DNA from 2 places in the Streptomyces sp. NPDC048002 genome. Region 1 is predicted to be linked to the other one. Evidence: riboswitches for the same ligand, from Rfam matches in the RefSeq annotation. Region 1 holds a riboswitch; the other holds the start of a gene.
The links. Region 1 has a riboswitch for S-adenosylmethionine ahead of thrC (threonine synthase). Riboswitches for the same ligand answer to the same signal wherever they lie in the genome.
Positions count from the first base shown of each region.

Region 2: linked by a shared signal. The riboswitch ahead of AB0E07_RS00915 (aminotransferase class V-fold PLP-dependent enzyme) and the one ahead of thrC (threonine synthase) in region 1 are both predicted to bind S-adenosylmethionine.

Region 1 is NZ_JBEZNL010000002.1:471,223-476,246, forward strand. Features, by position in the region: gene AB0E07_RS05075 (MoaD/ThiS family protein) at 102-377, opposite strand; gene thrC (threonine synthase) at 374-1,657, opposite strand; SAM riboswitch class I at 1,676-1,834, opposite strand; gene AB0E07_RS05085 (glucosyl-3-phosphoglycerate synthase) at 2,006-2,950, shown strand; gene AB0E07_RS05090 (trehalose-6-phosphate synthase) at 3,013-4,398, shown strand; gene otsB (trehalose-phosphatase) at 4,405-5,024, opposite strand, start outside.
Region 2 is NZ_JBEZNL010000001.1:197,764-202,787, forward strand. Features, by position in the region: gene AB0E07_RS00905 (rhomboid family intramembrane serine protease) at 1-472, shown strand, start outside; gene AB0E07_RS00910 (Lrp/AsnC ligand binding domain-containing protein) at 469-750, shown strand; gene AB0E07_RS00915 (aminotransferase class V-fold PLP-dependent enzyme) at 774-2,135, opposite strand; SAM riboswitch class IV at 2,239-2,355, opposite strand; gene trpD (anthranilate phosphoribosyltransferase) at 2,429-3,493, opposite strand; gene AB0E07_RS00925 (cytochrome bc complex cytochrome b subunit) at 3,608-5,024, opposite strand, start outside.

The DNA of each region.
Region 1 (5,024 bases):
AACTGTACCGTGCTCAATCAAGCAGAATTGCCCCCTCCGTTTCTCTTACGGAGAGGGCAATTCGATGAACTCTCGGTAACCTCAGTTACCGAAGGTAACGATCAACCGCCGGCGACCGCCGGAATGATGGAGACGCCGGCCCCCTCGGGGGTCGCCGTGTCCAGGCCCTGCTCGAAGCGGACGTCGTCGTCGTTGACGTAGACGTTCACGAAGCGGCGCAGCTTGCCCTGGTCGTCCAGGACGCGGGCGGCGATGCCGGTGTGGTTCTTCTCCAGGTCGGCGATGACCTCGCCGAGGGTGCCGCCCTCGGCGGCGACCTCGGCCTGCCCGCCGGTGTAGGTGCGCAGGATGGTGGGGATGCGGACGGTCACGCTCATGCGAGGCCAGCCTCTCGGAAGGAGTCCAGGTTCGGGCGGATGGTGGCGGTGAGGCCGGTGCCGGCCACCGCGTCGAGGGTCTTCAGGCCGTCGCCGGTGTTGAGGACGACAGTCGTCTTCGCCGGGTCGAGCAGACCGTTCTTGATCAGCTTCTGCGTCACACCGACGGTCACACCGCCGGCCGTCTCGGCGAAGATGCCCTCGGTGCGGGCCAGCAGCTTGATGGCGTCGACGACTTCCTCGTCGGTGACGTCCTCCACCGCGCCGCCGGTGCGGCGGGCGATGTCCAGGACGTAGGGCCCGTCCGCCGGGTTGCCGATGGCCAGCGACTTGGCGATGGTGTTCGGCTTCTGCGGGCGGACCACGTCGTGGCCCTCCTTGTAGGCCACCGACACCGGCGAGCAGCCCTCGGCCTGGGCACCGAAGATCTTGTACGGCCTGTCCTCGACCAGCCCGAGCTTGATCAGCTCCTGGAGCCCCTTGTCGATCTTGGTGAGCTGCGAGCCGGAGGCGATCGGCACGACGATCTGGTCCGGCAGCCGCCAGCCGAGCTGCTCGCAGATCTCGTACGCGAGGGTCTTGGAACCCTCCGCGTAGTAGGGCCGCAGGTTGACGTTGACGAAGCCCCAGCCCTCGCCGGCCGGGTCGCCGATCAGCTCGGAGCAGAAGCGGTTCACATCGTCGTAGTTGCCCTCGATGCCGACGAGCTCGCCGCCGTAGACCGCGGCCATGACGACCTTGCCCTGCTCCAGGTCGTGCGGGATGAACACGCACGAGCGCAGGCCCGCACGGGCCGCCGCGGCGCCCACCGCGCCGGCCAGGTTGCCGGTGGAGGAGCAGCTGAGCGTGGTGAAGCCGAAGGCGCGGGCGGCCTCCAGCGCCTGGGCGACGACGCGGTCCTTGAAGGAGTGCGTCGGGTTTCCGGAGTCGTCCTTCACATACAGGCCGCCGGTGACGCCGAGTTCGCGGGCCAGGTTGTCGGCCTGCACGAGCTTGGTCCAGCCGGGGTTCAGGTTGGGCTTGTCCGCCACGTCTGCGGGGACGGGCAGCAGCGGCGCGTAGCGCCAGATGTTCGCGGGGCCCGCCTCGATCCGCGCGCGGAGCTCCTCGGTGTCGTACGCCGAGAAGTCGTAAGCGATCTCCAGCGGGCCGAAACACTCCTCGCAGGCGAAGACCGGGCCGAGCGGGACGCGGTGACCGCACTCGCGGCAGCTCAGGGCGGCGGCGGGGCCGAGGTCGACGGTGGTGTTTCCGGTGCTTGCGGCAGTCTGCACAGCCATGTGAGGCGAGGCCCTTTCTCCTCATCTTCCTCACGACGCATCTCGCCGTGAGACGGATTTGGCACCTTCCCTAGCCGGGAGCCTCGCAAGGACGATCGACAGTGATCGCTACGAGAACCGACTGGAGGGTTGCCGGGGCTTCATCGGGCCGTGTCCCTCTGCCCCTCTGGATGAGCGGTATGTGGTTGTGGGCGTTGACGACCCCCGACATGCGATGGTCATCAGCGTTGTTCAAGACTGTAACCGAAGGCCAGGACAGTTGAGGGAGCCGTCCGAACCGCGAGATGGATCACATGCCCGTCATGCCGGTCCCGAGCTTGCCGAGAGAACGCAGAGGAGCCGCGCACTGTGCTGGAACAAGTAGAACGCTGGCTGAGTACCCGCTCCTGGTCCGTGACCGACCGCCCGCTGCACCAGATCATGGCCGCGAAACGCGCCTCGGGCCAGTCGGTCTCCGTCGTGCTGCCCGCGCTCAACGAGGAGCGGACGGTCGGTGACATCGTCGCCGTGATCCGGCACGACCTGATGCGGCAGGTGCCGCTGGTCGACGAGATCGTCGTGATCGACTCCGGTTCGACCGACCGCACCTCCGAGGTCGCGGCGGCGGCCGGGGCGACGGTCGTCCACCGGGACGCGATCCTGCCCCGCATCCCCACGGCGCCCGGCAAGGGCGAGGTGCTCTGGCGCTCGCTGCTGGCCACCCGGGGCGACATCGTCTGCTTCATCGACGCGGACCTGAAGGAGTTCTCCTCGGACTTCGTCTCGGGCATCGTCGGCCCGCTGCTCACCGAGCCCGGGGTGGACCTGGTCAAGGCGATGTACGACCGGCCGCTGGGGCAGGCCGCGGGACAGGGCGGCCGGGTCACCGAGCTGATGGCCCGCCCGCTGCTGAACATGCACTGGCCGCAGCTGGCCGGCTTCGTGCAGCCCCTCGGCGGGGAGTACGCGGCCCGCCGCTCCCTGCTCGAACAGCTCCCCTTCCCCGTCGGCTACGGCGTGGAGCTGGGCATGCTGATCGACTCGCTGCACCTGGTGGGCCTCGACGCGCTGGCCCAGGTCGACGTGGGGGTGCGCAAGCACCGGCACCAGGACGGGCAGGCGCTCGGCCGGATGTCCGCGGCGATCTACCGCACGGCCCAGCTGCGGCTGGCCCGCGGGCACCTCGTCCGCCCCTCGCTCACCCAGTTCGAGCGCGGCGAGGACGGTTTCGAGCCGCGGACCTACTCGGTGGACACCGAGGAACGGCCGCCGATGGTGGAGATCGCCGAGTACGCCGCGCGCAAGGTGGCGTAACCCACGCCCCCGCCGCCGGCTCGTACGTTTGAGCGTTTACGGCACGGGCTAGGTTGGAGCACATGGCTTCCACGCACGGTGCTGCCCAGGTGCTGGTCGCGTCGAATCGCGGCCCGGTCTCCTACGAGGTCCAGGACGACGGTTCGCTGCGCGCCAAACGCGGCGGGGGCGGACTCGTCTCCGGCCTCTCGGCGATCGGGCCGGACGCCGGCGCGCTGTGGGTGTGCTCGGCGCTCTCCGACGGCGACCGCGAGGCGGTCCGCCGCGGGGTCGGCGAGGACGGCGTACGGATGCTCGACATCCCGGCCGAGGTGCACTCCGACGCCTACAACGGCGTCGCCAACTCCGTGCTGTGGTTCGTCCACCACATGCTGTACCAGACGCCGCTGGAGCCGGTCTTCGACGCCGTTTTCCGGCGGCAGTGGGAGAACTACGTCCGCTACAACCGGGCCTTCGCCGAGGCGCTGGCCGAGGAGGCGGCCGAGGGCGCGGCGGTCCTGGTCCAGGACTACCACCTGACGCTGGTGCCGGGGATGCTCCGCGGCCTCCGGCCCGACCTGCGCATCGGCCACTTCTCGCACACGCCGTGGGCGCCGGTCGACTACTTCCGGCTGCTCCCCGACGACGTGGCGCGTCAGGTGCTCGACGGCATGCTCGGCGCCGACCGGCTCGGCTTCCTCACCCGGCGCTGGGCGGACGCCTTCACCGCCTGCGCCCAGGAGGCGGGCGGCCTCGGCTCCACCGAGGTCGGTGTGCACGGCCTGGGCGCGGACGCGGACTTCCTGCGCGCGCGGTCGCACGAGGCGGACGTCGCCGAGCGCATGGCGGCGCTGCGGACGGAGATCGGCGCCGGCCGGAAGACGATCGTCCGGGTGGACCGGACGGAGCTGTCGAAGAACATCGTGCGCGGGCTGCTGGCCTACCGGCGCCTGCTGGAGGACCGCCCCGAGTGGCACGAGCGGGTCGTGCACGTCGCCTTCGCCTACCCCTCCCGTCAGGACCTCGCCGTCTACCGCGACTACACCGCCGAGGTGCGGCGGCTCGCGGACGAGATCAACGACGCCTTCGGCACCCCGGGCTGGACGCCGGTGGTGCTCCACGTCAAGGACGACTTCGCGCGCTCCCTGGCCGCGTACCGGCTCGCCGACGTGGCCCTGGTCAACCCGGTCCGGGACGGCATGAACCTGGTCGCGAAGGAGGTGCCGGTCGTCTCCGACGAGGGGTGCGCGCTGGTGCTGTCGCGGGAGGCGGGCGCGTACGAGGAACTCGGCGAGGACGCGATCGTGGTGAACCCCTACGACGTCCTGGGCACCGCTGAGGCCCTGCACGAGGCCCTGACGATGCCGCCCCACGAGCGCGCCGAGCGCACCAAGCGCCTGGCCGCGTCGGCCACGGCCCTGCCCCCGTCCCAGTGGTTCCTGGAGCAGCTGCGGGCGCTGACCGGCTGAGGCGGGTCAGGCCAGCTCGGAGGCCAGTCGCGTCAGCAGGTCCACCACTCCGGCCGGGCCCTTCACCACCAGGTCGGCCCGTTCCTCCAGCTCCGGGACCTCCGCGCTGCCGCTGCACACCAGCAGGCCCGGGGTGCCGTCGGTGCGGAGCTTGTCGACGGCCGCGAAGGCGGGCAGGTCGCCCAGGTCGTCACCGGCGTAGAGGACCGAGGCCGCGTCGGTCTCACGGAGGTACTCCAGCAGGGCGACGCCCTTGTCCATGCCGGGCGGGCGCAGCTCCAGGACCATCCGGCCCGGCTCGACGATCAGGCCGTGGCGGGCGGCGAGGTCGGCGAGGGGCGCGCGCAGCGCCTCGAAGGCGGCCTGCGGGTCGGCGGCGCGGCGGGTGTGCACGGCGACCGCGCGGCCCTTCTCCTCGATCCAGGTGCCGTGCCAGGCGCCGACGCCGTCGAGGACGCCGGGCAGTTCCGCGCGGACGGCGGCGACCCCGGGGTCCGGGGCGGGGGCGGTGACGGTACCGGTGACGGCGTCCCAGCGTTCGGCGCCGTAGTGGCCGAGGACGACGAGGTGCTCCAGGCCGGGGACGCCGGCGAAGCCGCCGTTGCGGACCGCGACCCCGGCCGGGC
Region 2 (5,024 bases), on a different contig from region 1:
GGTGCACCTGCTCGGCAACATGCTCTTCCTGTACGTCTTCGGCGTGCTCACCGAGGAGCGCATGGGCCGCGTCCAGTACACCCTCTTCTACCTGGGCTGCGGCTATCTCGCCCTGCTGGGCTACGCGGCCGCCAACTCCGACTCCGAGCAGTCCCTGGTCGGCGCCTCGGGGGCGATCTCGGCGGTGCTCGGGGCCTTCCTGGTGCTGTTCCCCAGGGCCCGGGTGACCAGCCTGCTGCCGTTCCTGTTCTTCCTGCCGCTGCGCTTCCCAGCCTGGGTGGTGCTGCCCTTCTGGGCGGCCCTGCAGTGGCTGGCGGCGGGCCGGGCGTCCAGCGGGCCCGGGGTCGCCTATCTGGCCCATCTCATCGGCTTCGGCCTGGGCTGCTGCTTCGCCTGGGTGCGCTTCGGCCGTGCGACTAGAGTGAGGTCCACCCCAGCCAGGCCCGTCCCCGAGGGAGAGAACCAGCCGTGATCACCGCGATCGTCCTCATCAAGACCAGCGTGGACCGGATCCCCGAGATCGCGGAGCAGATCGCTTCGCTGGACAGCGTCAGCGAGGTCTTCTCGGTCACCGGCACCTACGACCTGATCGCCATGGTCCGGGTCAAGGAGCACGAGGACCTCGCCGAGGTGATCCCCGGCCGGATCAGCAAGATCCCCGGCGTGGAGGGCACGGACACCCACGTGGCGTTCCGTACGTACTCCCAGCACGACCTGGAGGCCGCGTTCGCGCTGGGGCTGGACAACTAGCCCAGCCCCGGATGCATGGGCGGTCAGACCGCGGGCACGCAGCGGCCGTCCTCGGTGCGGTAGTTCCACTGCGCGCCGTCGGTGACGAGTTCGCGGACCGCGGTCACGAACCGCTCCACGTGCTCGTCCGGAGTACCCGCGCCGAAGCTGACGCGGATCGCGTTGAGGGACTTCTCCCCGGGCGCCGCCTCGGGGGCTCCGCACTCGCCCTGGGTCTGGGGGTCGCTGCCGAGCAGGGTGCGCAGCAGGGGGTGGGCGCAGAACAGGCCGTCGCGGACGCCGATGCCGTACTCCGCGGAGAGCGCGGCGGCGAAGTGGGAGCTGTTCCAGCCGTCGACGACGAAGGAGATCACGCCCACGCGCGGGGCGTCGTCGCCGAAGAGCGACAGGATCCGCACCTCGGGGACCTCGGCGAGGCCCGCGCAGACCTTCTCGATCAGGTGGTTCTCCCGCGCGAGCAGGCTGTCGAAGCCGGCCTCCGTGAGGGCCTTGCAGGCGGAGGCGATGGCGTAGGCGCCGATGACGTTCGGCGAGCCGGCCTCGTGGCGCGCGGCGCTCTCGTGCCACTGGACGTCCACTCCCCCGTCCTCGCGCCGAGTGACCTTGCGGCTGGCGCCGCCGCCCGCGAGGTAGGGCTCGGCCTCGCGCAGCCAGTCGGCGCGGCCGGCCAGGACGCCGGAGCCGAAGGGCGCGTAGAGCTTGTGGCCGGAGAAGGCGATCCAGTCCACGTCGAGGTCGCGCACGGAGACCGGGTGGTGCGGGGCGAGCTGGGCGGCGTCGAGGACGATCCGGGCGCCGTGCGCGTGAGCGGCGGCGGCCAGCTCCCGCACCGGCCACAGCTCGCCGGTGACGTTGGAGGCGCCGGTGACGCAGACGAGGGCGGGGCCGTACGGGTCGCGGTCGGCGAGGGCCCGCTCCAGGGTCCGTACCGCCGCCTGGGGGGTGCGCGGGGCGTCGAGGTAACTGACCCGGGCGTCCTGCCAGGGCAGCAGCGAGGCGTGGTGCTCGGTCTCGAAGACGAAGACCTGGCAGTCGGCGGGCAGGGCCGCGGCGAGCAGGTTCAGGGAGTCCGTGGTGGAGCGGGTGAAGACCAGCTGGTCGTCGGGGCGGCAGTCGAGGAACTCGGCGACGGTCCGGCGGGCGTTCTCGAAGAGGTCGGTGGAGAGCTGGGAGAGGTACCCGGCCCCGCGGTGGACGCTGCCGTAGTACGGCGCGTACGCCGCGACGTCGTCCCAGACCCGCTGGAGCGCGGGGGCGCTGGCGGCGTAGTCCAGCGCGGCGTAGGTGACCTCGCCGCCGGTGACGAGCGGCACGGTGACATCTCGCCCCAGAACGGGCAGCGGGGTGCAAATGGTCTGGGCGGAGGCAGCGGTGGAGACGGACATGACGGGGGCTCCCGTGGATGAAGAGGTGTGAGAGAGAAGGGGTACGCAGAAGCGGGGCTCAGCGGCCCTATCGCATTCGCTTGCTCACGGAAGAACTCCTCGACGACCGCGCTTGCCGTGAACCTTGCTGTTCACGGCCTGGTCTTCACCCGGGGCACCCCGCCACGGACGGAGGGTTGCCGGACAGTCGGCCGGGGCCTCATGACTGTCACTCATGACCTGGTACAGGAACGTACGTGAAGTGATCGCGGTCCCGCAACCCGTGTCCGGATCGCGGGACCGACGTACGGCGTCTAGGAGTTGCTCACGGCCACCCAGCGCTCCAGCGTGCGCCGGGCCGCGCCCGAGTCGATGGACTGCGCCGCCTTCGCCATACCGGCGCCGATCTGCTCGGCGAGGGGGGCGTCGGTGGGGTGCAGGGCCACCAGCGCGGCCGCCGAGTTGAGCAGCACCGCGTCCCGCACCGGGCCGGTCTCCCCGTCCAGCAGGCGCCGGGCGACATCGGCGTTGTACGAGGCGTCCGCGCCGCGCAGCGCCTCCACCGGGACGAGGTCGATGCCGACGTCACGGGGGTCGAAGGTCTCCTCGCTCACCTTGCCGTCGCGCACCACCCAGACCCGGGAGGTCGAGGTGGTCGTCAGCTCGTCCAGCCCGTCGTCGCCGCGGAACACCAGCGAGGAGTTGCCGCGCTCGGCGAACACGCCCGCCACGATCGGCGCCATCCGCGGATCGGCCACCCCGACGGCCTGCGCCCGCACCCGGGCGGGGTTGGTGAGCGGGCCGAGGACGTTGAAGACCGTCCTGATGCCCAACTGCCCGCGCGCCGCGCCCGCGTGACGCATCGCCGGATGGAACTTCGCGGCGAAGCAGAAGGTGATCCCGGCCTCCTCGACCACCTGGGGGACCCGCGCCACGGGCAGCTCCAGATTGACCCCGAGCCGCTCCAGCACGTCCGAGGAGCCGGAGGCGGAGGACGCGGCCCGGTTGCCGTGCTTGACGACCTTGGCGCCCGCGCCGGCCACCACGATCGCGGACATCGTGGAGATGTTGACGGTCTTCGCGCCGTCCCCGCCGGTGCCCACGATGTCGACGGTGTCGCCGGACACCTCGATCACATGGGCGTGCGCGTACATCGTGCGGACGAACCCGGTGATCTCCTCGACCGTCTCGCCCTTGGCCCGCAACGCCACCACGAAGCCGGCGATCTGCGCGTCGGTGGCCTCGCCGCGCATGATCAGGTCCATCGCCCAGGCCGTGTCGTCGGCGCTCAGGTCGCGCCCCTGGAACAGGCCGTTCAGCAACGGGGGCCAGGAACGGCCCGCCGCGGTGTCGCCTCCAGCGGGGGTCACAGCGCTCATAAGGCCGCTCCTGAGTGTCGTAGAACAGTGTGCTCCCACCCTATCCAGCCACGGGCACGGCGAAGGGCCCCGTCCGTACACCGGACGGGGCCCTTCGCCGTGGCGTGGCAGCGATCAGTGGTGGCCGTGGCCGCTCGTGATCTCCTTGTACTCCTCGACGGTCGGCTTCGGAATCTGGGACTCCTCGCCGTAGTACGCCTTGCTGAGCTTGACGCGCAGCTTCTCGGTGCCCTTCACCTTGCGCTCGACGCCGTTCTCGTCGACGACCGGGCCGAGCTCGGCCGGCTGGTACTGCTCGTGCGCGGTGAGGGTGTGCAGCGCGTCCTGGCTGAGCGGCTCGTGCACCTCGATGAACTCACCGTGCGGCAGGCGCTTGATGATGCCGGACTCGCGACCGTGCAGCACCTTGTCCTTGTCGCGGCGCTGGAGGCCGAGGCAGATCCGCTTGGTGATGACGAAGGCCAGGACCGGGGCGACGAAGAACCCGATGCGGACGAACCAGGTGATGGCGTTGATCGACAGGTGGAAGTGGGTGGCCCAGAGGTCGTTTCCACCACCGATCAGCAGCACCATGTACCAGGTGATCCACGCGACACCGAAGGCCGTACGGGTCGGGGCGTTGCGCGGGCGGTCCAGGATGTGGTGCTCGCGCTTGTCGCCGGTGACCCAGGACTCGATGAACGGGTAGACCGCGATCGCGACCAGGACCAGCGGGAAGATCATCAGCGGGATGAACACACCCAGGACGAGCGTGTGACCCCAGAAGTTGATCTCCCAGCCCGGCATGACACGGATCAGGCCCTCGGAGAAGCCCATGTACCAGTCGGGCTGCGCGCCGGTGGAGACCTGGTCCGGCCGGTAGGGGCCGAGCGCCCAGATCGGGTTGATCGTGGCGATCGCCGAGATGGCCGCGATGACACCGAAGACCAGGAAGAAGAAGCCTCCGGCCTTGGCCATGTAGACCGGCAGCAGCGGCATGCCGACGACGTTCTTGTTGGTCTTGCCGGGGCCCGCGTACTGGGTGTGCTTGTGGTAGACGACCAGGATGAGGTGGCCGACCACCAGACCGAGCATGATGCCCGGCAGCAGCAGGATGTGGACCGAGTAGAACCGGGCCACGAAGTCGCCGCCCGGGAACTCACCGCCGAAGAGGAAGAACGACAGGTACGTGCCGACGATCGGCACGGACAGGATCGCGCCCTCCATGAAGCGGACACCGGTACCGGAGAGCAGGTCGTCCGGGAGCGAGTAACCGGTGAAGCCGGTGAACATGCCCAGGACGAACAGCAGGAATCCGAAGACCCAGTTGATCTCGCGCGGCTTGCGGAACGCGCCCGTGAAGAACACGCGCATCATGTGCACGAACATGCCGGCGAGGAAGATCAGCGCCGCCCAGTGGTGGATCTGCCGGATGAGCAGACCACCGCGGACGTCGAAGGAGATGTGCAGCGTGGAGCTGAACGCCTCCGACATCAGCTGGCCCTGGAGCGGGACGTAGCTGCCGTGGTACTCCACCTCGTTCATCGACGGG